DNA from 3 places in the Duganella sp. 3397 genome. Region 1 is predicted to be linked to each of the others. Evidence: predicted binding sites of a transcription regulator. Region 1 holds the regulator's gene; each other region holds the start of a gene.
What was found. The regulator FNR, encoded in region 1, switches genes on or off when oxygen is low (the NO sensors DNR and NnrR bind a similar motif). The targets are predictions, from matches to a motif close to TTGATNNNNATCAA.
Positions count from the first base shown of each region.

Region 2: the regulator FNR is predicted to act here: its motif matches at 2,533-2,546, upstream of J2X54_RS08595 (agglutinin biogenesis protein MshI).
Region 3: the regulator FNR is predicted to act here: its motif matches at 2,642-2,655, upstream of J2X54_RS24260 (universal stress protein).

Region 1 is NZ_JAVDVB010000001.1:261,028-265,852, reverse strand. It holds gene J2X54_RS01170 (response regulator) at 1-661, shown strand, start outside; gene J2X54_RS01165 (NHLP-related RiPP peptide) at 740-1,012, shown strand; gene J2X54_RS01160 (putative peptide maturation dehydrogenase) at 1,028-2,212, opposite strand; gene fnr (fumarate/nitrate reduction transcriptional regulator Fnr) at 2,368-3,126, shown strand; gene J2X54_RS01150 (FixH family protein) at 3,202-3,711, opposite strand; gene ccoG (cytochrome c oxidase accessory protein CcoG) at 3,722-4,825, opposite strand, start outside.
Region 2 is NZ_JAVDVB010000002.1:944,316-949,140, forward strand. It holds gene J2X54_RS08580 (MSHA biogenesis protein MshK) at 1-19, opposite strand, end outside; gene J2X54_RS08585 (hypothetical protein) at 4-906, opposite strand; gene J2X54_RS08590 (MSHA biogenesis protein MshI) at 903-1,565, opposite strand; gene J2X54_RS08595 (agglutinin biogenesis protein MshI) at 1,562-2,506, opposite strand; gene J2X54_RS08600 (agglutinin biogenesis protein MshP) at 2,619-3,086, opposite strand; gene J2X54_RS08605 (type II secretion system protein) at 3,083-4,024, opposite strand; gene J2X54_RS08610 (prepilin-type N-terminal cleavage/methylation domain-containing protein) at 4,036-4,671, opposite strand; gene J2X54_RS08615 (prepilin-type N-terminal cleavage/methylation domain-containing protein) at 4,661-4,825, opposite strand, start outside.
Region 3 is NZ_JAVDVB010000010.1:87,654-92,478, reverse strand. It holds gene J2X54_RS24270 (chemotaxis protein CheA) at 1-1,531, opposite strand, end outside; gene J2X54_RS24265 (protein phosphatase CheZ) at 1,531-2,376, opposite strand; gene J2X54_RS24260 (universal stress protein) at 2,729-3,199, shown strand; gene J2X54_RS24255 (response regulator transcription factor) at 3,289-3,933, shown strand; gene J2X54_RS24250 (helix-turn-helix domain-containing protein) at 4,187-4,825, shown strand, end outside.

The sequences.
Region 1 (4,825 bases):
CTGCCGCTACGATGCGGTGCTGATGGATATCCAGATGCCGGAAATGGATGGCTACGAAGCGACCGCGCTGATCCGCGCGCGCCATTCGGCCGCGCACCTGCCGGTGATCGCCATGACCGCGCACGCGGTGCCCGGTTTCCGCGAAAACAGCCTGGCCATGGGCATGAACGACTACATCACCAAGCCGATCGAGCCGGAGCGGCTGTTCGAGGTGCTGGCCGGCTGGATCGTCGGCCGCGCCGCGCCGGCGCTGGCGGCGCCGGCCACGCCCGCCCTCACCTGGACGCAGGCCGCGCCGGAAGCTGATGACCAGGCCGCCGCGCCCGGCATCGATACCGGCGCCGCGCTGGCGCGCCTCGGCGGCAACCGCCGCCTGCTCACGGTGCTGCTGGAAAAATTCGTCGAGGAATTCGCTGTCACGCAGGCGCAACTGGCCACCGCCATCGGCGCCGGCAATATCGAGCAGGCCGCGCTGCTGGTGCACAAGGTCAAGGGCGCGGCGGGCAACCTGTCGATGGGCCAACTGCACCGCTGCAGCGACGTCCTCGAGCAGCAACTGCGCAGCGACCCGGACCAGGCCGCCCCTGCGCTGGCAGCATTCGGCACGGCACTGGCGACGGTGCTCGATGCGGCCCGCGCGGGGGACCCTGACGATCGTTAAAGACGTTGTGAATTCGCCAAGCTGGGCGTAGCATAGCCTGGCAGCACATTGTTTTTATCCACCCTGAGGGAGTACACAATGATTAAACAGAATTTCGATCAACTCAACACCATGCTCGCCAAACTGGCCACCGACGATGGTTTCCGCGACCGCATGCAGAACGACCCCATCCGCGCGTTGGGCACGCTCGGGATCGAACTCGATCCGGCCAAGGTGCCGGCCGCGCGCCGCCTGCCGTCCAAGGATGCGGCCGCCGCCGACCATGCCGCCTTGGCAAGCAAGCAGATCGGCGAGAACGGCATGGTGCTGTTCATGTTGTCCGGTGTCTCGGTGGCGCGCCTGGCCTCCTGATCCAACCCTGACCGGCTACTCTGCCACCTGGCCGAGGCCGGTCTCTCCATAGCGCAGTTCCACCATCTCGCGCTCACCGCTCGCGGCCACGCCGCAGCCGCACACGGCGATCACCGCGTGGCGCAGGTGGTCGAGCTCCAGCATGGTTTCGATATCGATGTCGTTGATGGCGGCGGTGATAAACGCCGGCAAGCCCGCTTCGGTCGCCAGCAGGTAAAACGTCTGCGACAGGTGGCCGGCGTCGAGCGACATGGCGCGGTACGCCTTCTGGTGATTGCGGTACTTCCAGAACGAGCGCTCCACCCGGCCCACCATCACCACCTGCATGGCCGCGCCGGCCAGCCAGTACTGGTCCGCCACCATTTGCAGCGCCAGCGCCGCCGCCTGGTCCGGCGTGGTGGCGCGCAGCGGCTGCAGCGTATTGTCGACCGGATGGTAGTGGTACAAGCCCGGCGCCAGGCCGTCCACCCGCTGTACCAGCACGAACGCTTCGACCGGATGCAGGCCGCCGCCCGACGGACTGGTCTTTTTCAGCACGTTGGCGTGCGGGCCGATGTGGCGCACTTCCTGGGCGCCGAACGTGCGCTGCAACAGGCGCGCCGCCACCGCCAGCGGCAGGCTGGCGCTGGTGTCGTAATTGCGGCCCGTGTAGCGGCGCAGCAGCACCTCGTCGAGGAAACCGGTGGGAGCCGGCAGCGCCACCGCTGCGCCGATGCTTGCCACCTGCTGCACCGGCGGCGGCGGGTTGCCGTGGCGCTCGAGCAGCTCGTCGAAACTGGGCGCTTCCATGCCGGTATCGCTGCGCACGTCGTGCCAGCGCGAGAAGGTATGCGCCAGTGCCGCCAGCGGCCGCCAGTGCAGCGTGCGCAAGGTGTCGTCGCGTGCGCGCAGGGCGCCCGGCGCCGAATCGGGCGCCGCGTCCTCGGCCAGCAGCAGGCCGTGGGCGAGCAGCCGGTCCACCACTGCCGCGCCATGGCGCTGCGCCAGGTCCGCGTGCGCGGTCCACACCGATGAACCGACTGCGGCCAGCGCGGCCAGGTCGGCCGCATCGACCTCGATCTCGCGGTCCAGGTGCGGCGCCAGCGCCAGCCAGCGGGTGCTGGCCGCCAGGGTGCTGGTACCGGCAAACAGCGCGGCCCAGTCGATGTCCAGTTCTTCGCGGGGTTCCAGGTACAACACGGCGCAACGGCGGAGGTTCATGGTCTTTATCTCTGCTCAAGTTAAGAAATCGGCAATAACCAGGATGAGTCTAGCGCATCGGCCAGCTGCGGGGAAGTGGCGGATGCGCCGCAATACCCGATGGCGCCGGTGCGGCATCGACCAAAAAGCATGGGAGATGGTCTACACTGTCGGTCATGATCAAAGACCTGCCGTCGCTGGTGCTGCCCGGCGCCACAATCGACATCCTCAAGGCCAGCTGCGCCACGTGCAGCATGCACCAGCTGTGCCTGCCCATGGGACTGGGCAACGAAGACATGGAGCGGCTCGACCAGATTATCGGCCGCCGCCGCAAGGTCGCGCGCGGCAATACTCTGTTCCGCATAGGCGATCCGTTCCAGAACCTGTACGCGATCCGCCTCGGCCACTTCAAGACCTACCAGGTCAACCGCGAAGGCGCCGAGCAGATCACCGGCTTCCAGATGGCCGGCGAGCTGCTGGGCATGGACGCCATCAGCACCGACCTGCACCATTGCACGGCGGTGGCGCTGGAAGACAGCGAAGTGTGCGAAATTCCGTTCGCCACCCTGCAGCAGCTGCTGGCCGAAATGCCCACGCTGCTGCGCCACTTCCACCGCATGATGAGCCAGGAAATCACGCGCGAACAAAGCGTGATGCTTTTATTGGGCAATATGCAGGCGACGCAGCGCTTCGCCGCCTTCCTGGTCAACCTGTCGTCGCGCTACGAAGCACGCGGCTATTCGCCCAACGCCTTCCAGCTGCGCATGTCGCGCGAGGAAATCGGCAACTACCTGGGCCTGACCATCGAGAGCATCAGCCGCCTGCTGTCGAAGTTCAAGAAGGAAGGGCTGGTCAAGGTGAGCAACCGCGAGATCGAACTGCTCGAGCCGCACACGCTCAAGGCGATTACGGCCGGTACGCAGACTTGCGGTTGATCCCACCCCCTGAACCGATGGGGTCGGACCCCGTACGGGGTCCGACCCCGGTTGGCTGTGCGGGGTAGCGGCTGCTTAATCGGCTACCAGCGCTACACCACGCTCCTTCGGCCACACCCACGCGCCCGCCAGGCGCCAGTCGCGTTTTTCTCCTTCCACCAGCACCACCCAGCGGCTGCGCTCGAGCATGGCCAGCGGCGCCTCGAAGCGGCCCGCCGTATCGGGTTGCAGCGTCGCTTCGATGTCCTTGTCGGGCAAGGTTGCGTGTGAAAGTCTTAGCCGCATGGGCTCGGTCATGCCGCCGCCGTGCAAGCGTTGTACTTGCCCCGACAGCACGCTGCGGCTGGCGTCGTAGGTCAGCGTCATCGACAGGCCCATGGCGCTGGCCACGCGGTCGCGCGTCAGGTCCTGGTTGATGGCCTTGCCCTGCTTGTAATAGTCGCCGACCACCACCGGGTCGGGCGTGGAGAACGCCAGGTAAGCGGTAAACGCGCTGCCGGCCACCACGATGGCCGGGCCCAGCATCAGCAACCACGGCCAGCGTTGCTGGTACCACGGGGTGACGGTGCTGTGTAGATGGTGCATATGAATACTCCTAGCGGGGGACGATGAAGACCGCAGTTTCGTTGACGTGCAGCGCCGGGTCATCGACAGCCGTGAGCGCCACTTCGATCCTGTTCGAGCCCGGCTGGGCGGCGCCGTGCGCGGTGCGCAGGCGAATCGGCACGCCGCGCGTTTCGGTCGCATCGAGCCGCACCGTATCTGGCGTGACCAGGGCCAGCGACTCGATGCCGGCGACGCTGATGCGGTACGTATGGGCGCGTTCGGTGGTATTCATGATCTGCAGCCGGTAGACGTTTTCGATCATGCCGTCTTCCACTTCGCGGCCCATGGCGCCGCGGTCGCGGATCACGTCCATCTTGAGGGGCACGCGCAGGTACAGGGCGGTACTGGCGCCGGTCACGATCAGCAGCAGGACGGCGGTGTAGATGCGCACCCGGGGGCGCCAGGTGCGGCGGCGGATCTCGGTGGGCGTCAGGTGTTCGTCCAGTGCGCGTTCGGTGGCGTAGCGGATCAGGCCGTGCGGTGCATCGATCTTGTCCATCACGCCGTTGCACGCATCCACGCAGGCGGCGCAGCCGATGCACTCGTATTGCAGGCCGTTGCGGATGTCGATGCCGGTGGGGCACACCTGCACGCACAGCGAACAGTCGATGCAGGCGCCGCCGGTATTGGCTGCCTGCTTGTGGCGCGGGCCGCGTGGCTCGCCGCGCTTGGCATCGTAGGTGATGACCAGGGTGTCGCGGTCGAACATCGAGCTCTGGAAGCGGGCGTACGGGCACATGTACTTGCACACCTGTTCGCGCATCCAGCCGGCGTTGCCGTAGGTGGCAAACGCATAGAACAGCACCCAGAACCATTCCCACGGTCCGAAGTCGAAGGTTTGCACCTCGACCATCAGATCGCGGATTGGCGTGAAGTAGCCGACAAAGGTAAAACCGGTCCACAGGGCGACCGCGCCCCAGGCCAGGTGCTTGGCGGTCTTTCTACCGAGCTTGTTGGCTGACCACGGCTGGCGGTCGAGCAACATGCGCGCGCTGCGCTTGCCCTCGATCTTGCGCTCGATCCAGAGAAAAATTTCGGTATACACCGTTTGCGGACAGGTGAAGCCGCACCACACGCGTCCGGCCACGGCCGT
Region 2 (4,825 bases), on a different contig from region 1:
GGCTCATAGTTTCATCCATTGTTCGTCCAGGCTCAGGGTGTAGAGCGTGAGGGTCAGGCGCGCTTCGGGATACTGCTGGGCATCGAGGCGCGCGCCGCCCCAGAACAGTTGTACCGGCAACGCTTCCAGCGCCTGCATGGTGTTGATCATGTCGAGGTAGCTGCCTTGCAGAACGATTTCCACGCCGTGCCGGTACAGCAGCTCGCGCGGCTTGGCGGTGGCGATGGTGGCAGGGTCGGGCCCAAGCCCAGGCACCGGCATCGGCTGCGGCGCGGTGGCAGGCGTGGTTGCAGCGGTGCTTGCAGCGATGTTTGCCGGGTTGCTGCCCGGTGCGGCGCCTTGGGTGGCCGGTGGCGGCGTTTTTTGCAATGCCGACTGCTGCAAGGCCTGCTCCAGCGCCTGCGCCTGTGCTGACGGCACGCCGTTTGCCGCAGTGCCGGGGGCGGCAGGTGGCGCCGGCGCTGCCGCTTCGTTCATGCCGGTTACCGGCAGCGTCCGCAGCGCCACAAGTGTCAGCTTGCCATTGCCACGCAGCAGGTGCTCGAGCAACGGCGCGATCTTTTCCGGCGCCACCAGTCCCTTCTGCACGGCTTGCAGCCTGGCGCCGACGGTGTCGATCTCGGCCTGTGCCTGGTTCAGTTCGGCGCGGGCCTGGGCGTCGGGATCGACCACGAAACCCTGGGCACGGGCAGCGATTTCGGTATCGATGCCGCTGATCTGGTTTTGCTGCTGGGCGATTTCCGCCAGCAATATGGCCTGCCTGCTGAGCATCGGCTCGACCGCCATGGTGTAGAGCAGGAACAGGATCAGGCCGGTGGCAGTGAGGAACACCAGCGCCCGTTCGCGCAAGGTCATGGCGTCGAGCTTGGTGCTGACCTTGATCCAGGCGTTTTTCAATGGTTTCATTTGGCCTGTCCTCCCGTCGATTGCAGGCTGAACTGCACGTAAGGCGCCGCCGTGGCGGGACCCGGCTGCGCGGCGGCAACAGCACTGGCGGCGGCCGGCGCGAGCGCCGCGTCAGGCCGCGTGATATCGAGGCTGGCAAAGGTTTTACCGCGCATCACGCGCTCGGTTTTCAGGCGGGCGATGTATTGCGGGATCAGGATCGGCTGCATGGCGCGGCCTTCAACGCCGATGTTGGTACCGGCACCAGCGATAGTCACGCCGGTCAGCCACAGGCCGTTGACGTTCTGGCGCGCGAACGCCCGAAAATACTCGGCATAGCCGGCGCTGTTGCCCAGCGCGCCCTGTTGAAGAAACTGCTCCACCCGGTGCAGCGACGCCAGCTCGGCCCGGGCTTGCGCCACATCGGTGGTCAGGGTGGCGCTTTTCTGGCGCGGCGCGAACTGTTTGTTGGCTTCCTGCAAGCGCCGCTCGCGCTCGGCCAGCAGGGTCTTGCCATGGGCGGCGCGCTGCGCCAGCTCATCGACATTGCGGCTGGCGTACCAGGTCATCAACAGTGTGCCCAGCACGATGGCGCCTAGCGCCTCGGCCATCGGCAGCGCCGCGAAGATCTTCTTCTGCTTGAGGAAGATCGGGTTGAACAGGTTGATCTGCTGGCTCACAGCACAACCTCCTCGTGCCGCAGGGCCGCGCCCAGGGTCAGGAAGAAGCGCTGCTGCTGCTCGACATCGGCAAGCGCCGGCACCCGCGAAAGATCGAACACGTCTTCCAGGCCCATGGCTTCGACCGGGGTGTACAGGTTGGCCGCCAGGTATTCGTGCAGTCCGGGCGCGCCGGTGGGCGCCAGCAACAACTTGTTGACGTTGACGTAATTGAACTGGCGGTCGAAATGGTCGAGCGAGCGCTGCAGCTCCAGCGTGATCTTGTCAAAACAACCCTGCTGCTTGTCGGTGTCCGGTTCCAGCAGCTGGGCAATCGTGACGTCGATGCGGCGCGACAGGTACAGCTCGCCCTTGAAAGTAATCGTCAGCAAGCCGCCGTCGGCGTCGAACGACAGCATGGCAAGGCCGCGGCCTTCGGTTTCCAGCAGCGCCGAGATATTGCGTTGCGCCAGGTCGGGAATGTCGATCACCGTCAGCGCCAGCTGGATGTCGGCGAACAGCGCCTGGCGCGCCTGGATCAGCGCATTGCGGGCGGCCACCGCGAACATCGAATGGCCGCGCGACATGCCGTTGGGATCGACCGGGATATCGAGCACGTCGATGGTGGCGTCATCGACGTGGAAGTCGAGCATGTCCTTCAGGCGCCAGCGCACGGCGGTTCTCAATTCGTCCTGGGGCACATTGGGCGCTTCGACTGTCAGCAGCTGGTATTCGCCGCCGCCGAGCATGGTGCCGAGCTGGTAGCTGGCAAGCTTGAATTCCTTGGCGGCGCGTTCGAGCGCCACCGGCGAACGACTGTCGGTGGCGGGCTGAAACGCGGACAGTTCCACCACGGCCTTGCCATCGCGCGCGCGCTGGACGCGGGCGACGCAGAGTCCATCGCGCAAAAAGGAGACGGTGACCCAGCCTTCCTTCTTTTTAGTTCTTGTAAAAAATCCCATGCCCGTGTTTCTCTGTGGTTATGTCGTTGATTATATTCAACTTTCGAATCATTTTTACGCTATTTGACATTCATGCAGTAAAAATACACATTTTCCCGCAGCGCTTGTTTCTTTAAAGCTGCGCCTGCACCACGCGCTGGATGTAGTCGGGACTGTTGTTCGGCGCACAGGCGGTGCCGACCGTGGCATTGCACGCGGTGACGGTGATGGTGATGCGGTTGGCGGTGGGGTCCGCAGCTCCTGACGCGACGCCAAAGCCGGCCGGCGGCGCCTCGCAAGCTACAGTCACCGTGAACCCCGACAAGCTGGTATTGGCCGGCAACGCGAAGGTGTTGGTGGATGGGCAACCGAGGCCGCCCCCTTGCAGTTGGGTGAACAGCGCCCACTCCATCCCGGCTTTGGCCGCCAGGTAGGCGCGCGCGCCCAGTTCGTCCTGGGTGCGGATGACCTGTTGCGTGGTGGTCAGCGACACCACCGCCACGGCTAGCCCGGCCAGCACCACCAGCAGGAAGATCGCCGTCACCAGCGCCACGCCGGACGACTTGCGCAGCCTGCGCGGGTTCATGACAGGTTGGTTCATGGCGTATTGTTCACGTGGATTTGATGGACCAGCGTCACGGTTTCCAAGCCGCTGTCGGGCCTGGTGCGGCCGAGCGTGAGCGTGAGCCCGACCAGCGCCGATTGCCGGTTCGGATTGGTGCCGACGCTGATATTGCATGCCACAACATTGTTTGCCAGCAGCACCCCGGCGGCAGTTGCCGGCTGCGACGGCACCGGGCTGAAACTGGCTGCAACTGACCGCGTGAGCGTGCCAGTGCCGGTAGCGTTGCCCTGGCAGCGAAAGATCACGGGCCTGCCCACCACCTGGAAGCGCTGGTCGGGCGAGGTATTGGGCGGCCTTGGCGTTGCAGCGTTGACCGGCACCGCAAACGGATTGGCCAGTGGCGACACGGCGTTGCCGCCACCGAGCTCGGTCGCCGGCACGGCGCTGAATGAAATCGTCTGCAAGGACGCGGCAATGGCGCTGCCGGTCACGCGCGCCAGGTTGCTGGCGGCATAGGCGTCGGCATCCTGGAAGCCGACGCCGAGGTTGTAGATGGCAATGTAATTCGGCACCCCTGGCGCCATCGCGGCGTTCGCGCCTACCACGCTGAAACTCGTCGCCGCGCCGTTGGTAAAACTGAGCGGCGTGCCGGTCGTGGTGTTGTCTTCCACCGACAGGTAGCGGCCGCCGCCGTAGGTGGGAATGAATTCCAGGAACACCACGCCGCCGACGTTATTCACGCGGGTACTGTTGGGCAACGACGCGCGGATCTCGCGCGCCATGCGGCGCAGGGCCAGGTCGGCGACATCGGTCATCTCGGCGCGGCCCGCAGTGTCGAGGTAACTGGTGACCGGGCGCCGGATGAACAGCACCAGCGTGCCGGCGATGATCGTGGTCAGCACCATCGCGACGATGATCTCCACCAGCGTGAAGCCGCGCTGGCTACGGTGGTGAGCGTGCAACCTGGGCATCATGTTGGACGCCATCACGGCAGCACGTTCGGCGCGTAGCGCGTGCGGTAGGCGTCGAGCCGCACGAATTCGTTGGCCCCGCCGTAGGTGGTGGTAATGGTGATCTGCAGGGCATTGAGGGCGCCGGCGCTGGACGTGATCGCCGCCCCCGCAGGACCGAGCCCGGCGACGAAATTGAGCGTGACGGTAGAGCGGATGGGCGCCAGCGAGGCATTGCCCATGGTGGCGCCGGTGCTGTCCACGCCGAGCCGGTTGCCGCTAATGTCGACGTCCACGTTGTTCACAGCGAACGTGAACGTGGGCTGGCCGGCCACCAGGGCATAGTCGGCGACATTGCCGTACGGGCGATTGGCGCCAGCTGCGCGCGCACCCACCCGCATCGGGGTAGTACAAGCGGCCTGGTTGGCGGCGCTGGCGGCGTTCGGATCGTCGGGCGTACAAAAGGTAAAGCGCGCCAGTTGTACCTCTTCCATCAGCGCTTCGGCAATCATCAGCGCCTGCTTGCGGCGCAGCGGTTCGGCGCTGGACTTGTTGCTGAGATTGATCACGCCGATGATGCCGGCTGCCGCAACGCCCATGATCACCATGAAGAGGATCAGCTCGATGAGGGTGACGCCGCGGGCGCGCCTGGAAAACTGTCTAGAACACATAACCGGTCTCCGCCTCGACATTGAGCGTGGCGGTCTGGTTGCCGCTGCTGAAGTTGAGCGTCAGCCGGGTGAAGCCGGATACGCCGTCGACGGCGTCGCCGCTGTTGAACGGCCGTCCCGCTGCATCGAAATAGAAATATCCATTCTGTGCCAT
Region 3 (4,825 bases), on a different contig from region 1:
CCAGCATGGTCGGCACGATCGACAGCTCGATCGGCAGGCGGATCGAGAACTTGGTGCCCTTGCCGAGGCCGGACTCGATATTGATCGCGCCACGGTTTTTCTCGACAGCGGTTTTCACCACGTCCATGCCCACGCCACGGCCCGACACGCTCGACGCCACTTCCTTGGTCGAGAAGCCCGGCAGGAACACCAGCTGGTAGCACTCCTCGGTGGTCAGGTTGGCCGATTCGCTGATCAGCCCCTTTTGCTGCGCCTTGGCGCGCAACATCACCGGGTCCATGCCCTTGCCGTCATCCTGCAGCACGATCATCACGCTGTTGGCTTCCTGCCACGCCTTGAGCGAAATATACGACTTGGCGGGCTTGCCGGCAGCTAAGCGATCGGCCGGCGACTCGACGCCGTGGTCCAGCGAATTGCGCAACATGTGCACCAGCGGATCATACAGGCTGTCCACGACCACGCGATCGACTTCGGTCTCCGCGCCTTCGATGGTCAGTTCCACTTCCTTGCCCAAATCCTTGGCCAGCTCACGCACCAGGCGCGGGAATTTCTGGAACAGGCGGCCCACCGGTTGCATGCGGGTGGCCAGCGTGGCGCGCTGCAACTCGGTCGAGTAGCGCGACGCCCGTTCCAGTGTTTCTGCCAGCGTGGCCATCAGGGTCTGTGCCTGGCCCTCGAATTTGAACTGCATCAGGCGTTCGAGCAGCACAGCTGCCTGGTTGGCGGCCTGCACCGATTCGCCCGCCACTTCGAGCAAGGCATCCAGTTTAACAGCATCGATGCGAATCGACTCTTCTTTGGCGGGGGCGCTTTGCGGACGTTCGTCACGTTTTTCCGGCGCTTCGCGGCGCGCGGCCACGACTGGTACCACCTCGGCAGCGGCGGCGACCGGCGCAGCAGCGGCAGAGGCAGCGGCAGCAGGCGCGGCCACGGCGGCGGCCGGTGCGGCTGCCACAGCGGCGGTAGCCGGACGGGTATAACTACCGGCCGGCATCACTGCTTCGTACATGGCTTCCCAGTTCAGGCCGTCGGGCGAGGTGGTGGCAGTGGTGGCGGCGGCAACTGCGGCCACGGCCACCGGGGCGGCAGCGACAGGGGCTGGCGCCGGAGCCGGTGCAGCGACAGGCGCGGCAGCAGGCGTGCTGGCCTTGCCGGCGATGGCGTCATTGAGCAGGCTTTCCAGGTCCTGCGGCAGGGCCGGCAGGCTGTCCGGCTGGGCGCCGTTGTTCAGTTCGGCCAGCTGGTCGGCCACGAAGCCGGACGCTTGCAGCGCCGCTTCGATCGCCAGCGGCGTCACCGGCGCGGCGCCGGTGCGCAGCGCGTCGAACAGGTTTTCGGTCAGGTGACAGGCCGTCACCATCGCCGGCAGGCCCATGAAACCGGCGCCACCTTTAATGGTGTGGAAGGAACGGAACACCGCGTTGAGGGTTTCCTTGTTGTCAGGATCGCGTTCGAGCGCCAGCAGGTGCTCTTCCACGTTGACCGCAAGATCCATCGCCTCGACGACGAAATCCTTGAGCATATCGTCCATTAGAACCCCAGATCGGCAAGCAGATCGTCCACGCTGTCCTGGCTCAGCGCCACGGTAGGCGTCGATGGACCGGTCATCAAGTTTACTTCCTTCTGGGCGATTTTCTCGCGCACATCAGGCGGTGCGTTGTCGCGCAGCAGTTGCGCCAGTTCGGCCTCGACGGTCTTGGTGATAATCACCACTTTCTTGATCAGCTGGCCGGTGATGTCCTGGAAGTCCTGGGCCATCATGATCTCGAGCAGGCGGGCCTTCTCGGTTTCGGTGGCGGCCGAGACGGCAGCGGCGAAGGCCTGCGAGTCGCCGGCCAGCTGCTTGAACTGGTCCAGGCTCAGCTTGCCTGCGAACAGGTCGGCCCAGCGGTTTTCCATGTCCTTCGATTGCTTCGACAGCGTGTCCTGGTCGGGCATGGCTTCGTCGAGCGTATTGAGCACCTTGTTGGCGGCCTGCTCGGTCAGCGAGGCGACGTATTCGAGGCGGTCCTGGGCGTCGTTGATCTGCGACGACGCTTCGGTCAGCGCCTTGTCGTAGCCCAGTTCGCGCAGCGAGTCGTGCAGCAGGCGCACAATGCCGCCCAGGCGTTCGAACATCGGCTTGTCGGTGCCATCGCCTTCGGCGCCCTCTCCGCCTTCGGCAGCGGCAGCAGGTCCGGCGGCCACAGCGGCAGGAGCCGGGGACGGAGCGCTCACTGCAGCACCAGAGGACACCTGGTCGAACAGGCTTTCCAGGTCGTCTTCGGCTGCTGCCGGTGCTGGGGCGGGGGCCGGCGCTGGAGCTGGCGCGGCATTCTTGCTTTGGGCGGACACTTCTTCAAATAAGGCGTCGAAATCGTCAGCGGCGTTGGTCATAATCCGTGCTTCTCCATAATTTGTAAAATTGCTGCCCCACGATGATGATGCACGGCAATAAAACACTATCGCGAGTGTAGCAGGGCCGCGCCGGATGTGCCAAACAAGCCACCGATCATTACCGGCACGGCGTCACATTCCGTTGTATTTGGAGATACTATCACCGGATGTCAGCCCAACGTACAGCTTGGGACACAAAACTAATGCTCGTGTGCAAAAAAAGCAGCGACAGCCAACACGTTTGTGCCCGGCAAAGTGGATGTGTTTGACAAACATCAACTCTTTGCATACTAGCAATAATGTAAATCGCGTCTACAATGAAACGCGTGCCTTATCTTTCCGGGAGTTCCCCATGTACCGAAAAATCCTGATCACGACCGACGGTTCTTCCGTCTCCAGCAAGACCGCCTGCGCCGGCGTGACGTTTGCCGAGCAGCTTGGCGCGGAGGTATTGGTCCTGTTCGTGGCGCCCGCCTACCAGTACCCGATCTACGTTGAAATCATTCCGCCCAGCTATCCCAGTGAGGAGGAATACCGCGCCGCCCTGCTGCGTGCTGGCGACGAGCACACGCGCGACGTGGTGCAAGCGTGTTTGCAACGCAACATCCGCTGTACCGCCCTCACCACGTTTGCCGAAAGCGCAGCCACCGAGATCGTCGCCGCCGGTGTCAAGCACGGTTGCGACCTGATCTTTATCGGTTCGCACGGGCGCAGCGGCTGGGGCCAGTTACTGCTCGGTAGTGTGACCAACAAGGTGTTGTCGCAATCACGCATTCCCGTACTCGTGCACCGCCTGATCGCCGAACCCGAGTACAAAAATTAGGCCGTACGGTAACTATTTGTAGTAGCATCACAAGATTAATTCAATCGCAATACTGTTACTCTATTCACCTTCGCACGCAAGCGACCCCGATGATCAGAATAGTTATCGCAGACGACCACACCATCATGCGCGAAGGGCTCAAGCGCATCCTCGACGGCGCGCCCGACATCGACATCGTCGGCGAGGCCATCGATGGCTTCGAAGTGCTGAGCCACGTGCGCCAGGGCGGCTTCGACCTGCTGATGCTCGATCTGTCGATGCCAGGGCGCAGCGGGGTCGACCTGATACGCCAGATCAAGGCCGAGGCGCCCAAGCTGGCCATTCTCATACTGACCATGCACGAGGAAGAGCAATACGCGGTGCGGGCGATCCGCGCCGGCGCCCAGGGCTATCTGACCAAGGAAAGCGCCGGCACCCAGCTGGTCGGCGCGATCCGCAAGGTGGCCTCGGGCCGGCCCTACATCAGCACCGAGGTGGCCGAGCAACTGGCGCTCAATATCATGATGCCCAACGAAAGCCTGTTGCATAAACAGCTGTCCGACCGCGAATTCGAGGTCTTTTCGCTGCTCGTCGCTGGCAAGTCGATCACCGAAATCGCCAACGGCCTGCACCTGAGCGTGAAGACTGTCAGCACCCATAAAACCCGCATCATGCAAAAAATGGGGATGAGCTCGCTGTCCGAAATGGTTCAATATGCCGTAGCGCATCGCCTGCTGTCGCCGTTCAAAACCTGAATCCCCCTCCTCCAGTAGGATTTCTCCTACAAACCTGCGTGCGCTCCTACGGTCAGATTCAGCCATTGCTGATATCCAGCCCCGGCCCCTGTTGGCATACTGAAATCACTGTTCATGTTGCACGGCACCAAGTAAGGCACCGGGCGGCATCCCTCCATTGATTCGAACTGTAACGTGCACACAGGAGCTCACCATGCTGTCAACGCAAGCGTCTGAAATTCGCCCGGTCACGACGACCCTGCAATCGTCGTCGATGGAAGCCGGCCGCCAGCGTCAGGGGCGCCTTTGGTCCAACCTCAAGGAAGTGTGCGATTTGCTGCACATTCCGTCGGCAGTGTCGGTCACCACCGAGGAGTTGCTGTTCCAGCACGTGCAGTTCAAAACCGGCCAGCGCATCCACACCATCGGCCAACCGTTCGACACCCTGTACATCGTCAATTCCGGTTTCCTGAAAACCGTGCTCATCGACGAATTCGGCAACGAGCAGGTGCTGAGCTTTCCGATGAAGGGCGACATGCTCGGCGTCGATGGCATCCACACCCGCCATTACTCGTCGGAAGCGGTGGCGCTGTCCGATTGCGACCTGATCCTGCTGCCGTTCAAAAAACTCACGGCGCTGGGCCGCGTGCACCTGGAACTGGAAAACATGATGTACGGCGTCATGAGCCGCGAACTGGTCCGCGAGCAGGCCATGATCGGCATGCTGGGCGCGCTGTCTGCCGAGGCCCGCGTGGCGCGCTTCCTGGTCACGCTGGCCGACCGCTTCGCCCAGATGGGTTATTCGGCCAAGCTGTTCAACCTGCGCATGACCCGCCACGAGATCGGCAGCTACCTGGGCCTTACGCTGGAAACCGTCAGCCGCACGCTGTCGGCCTTCAACGAAATCGGCCTG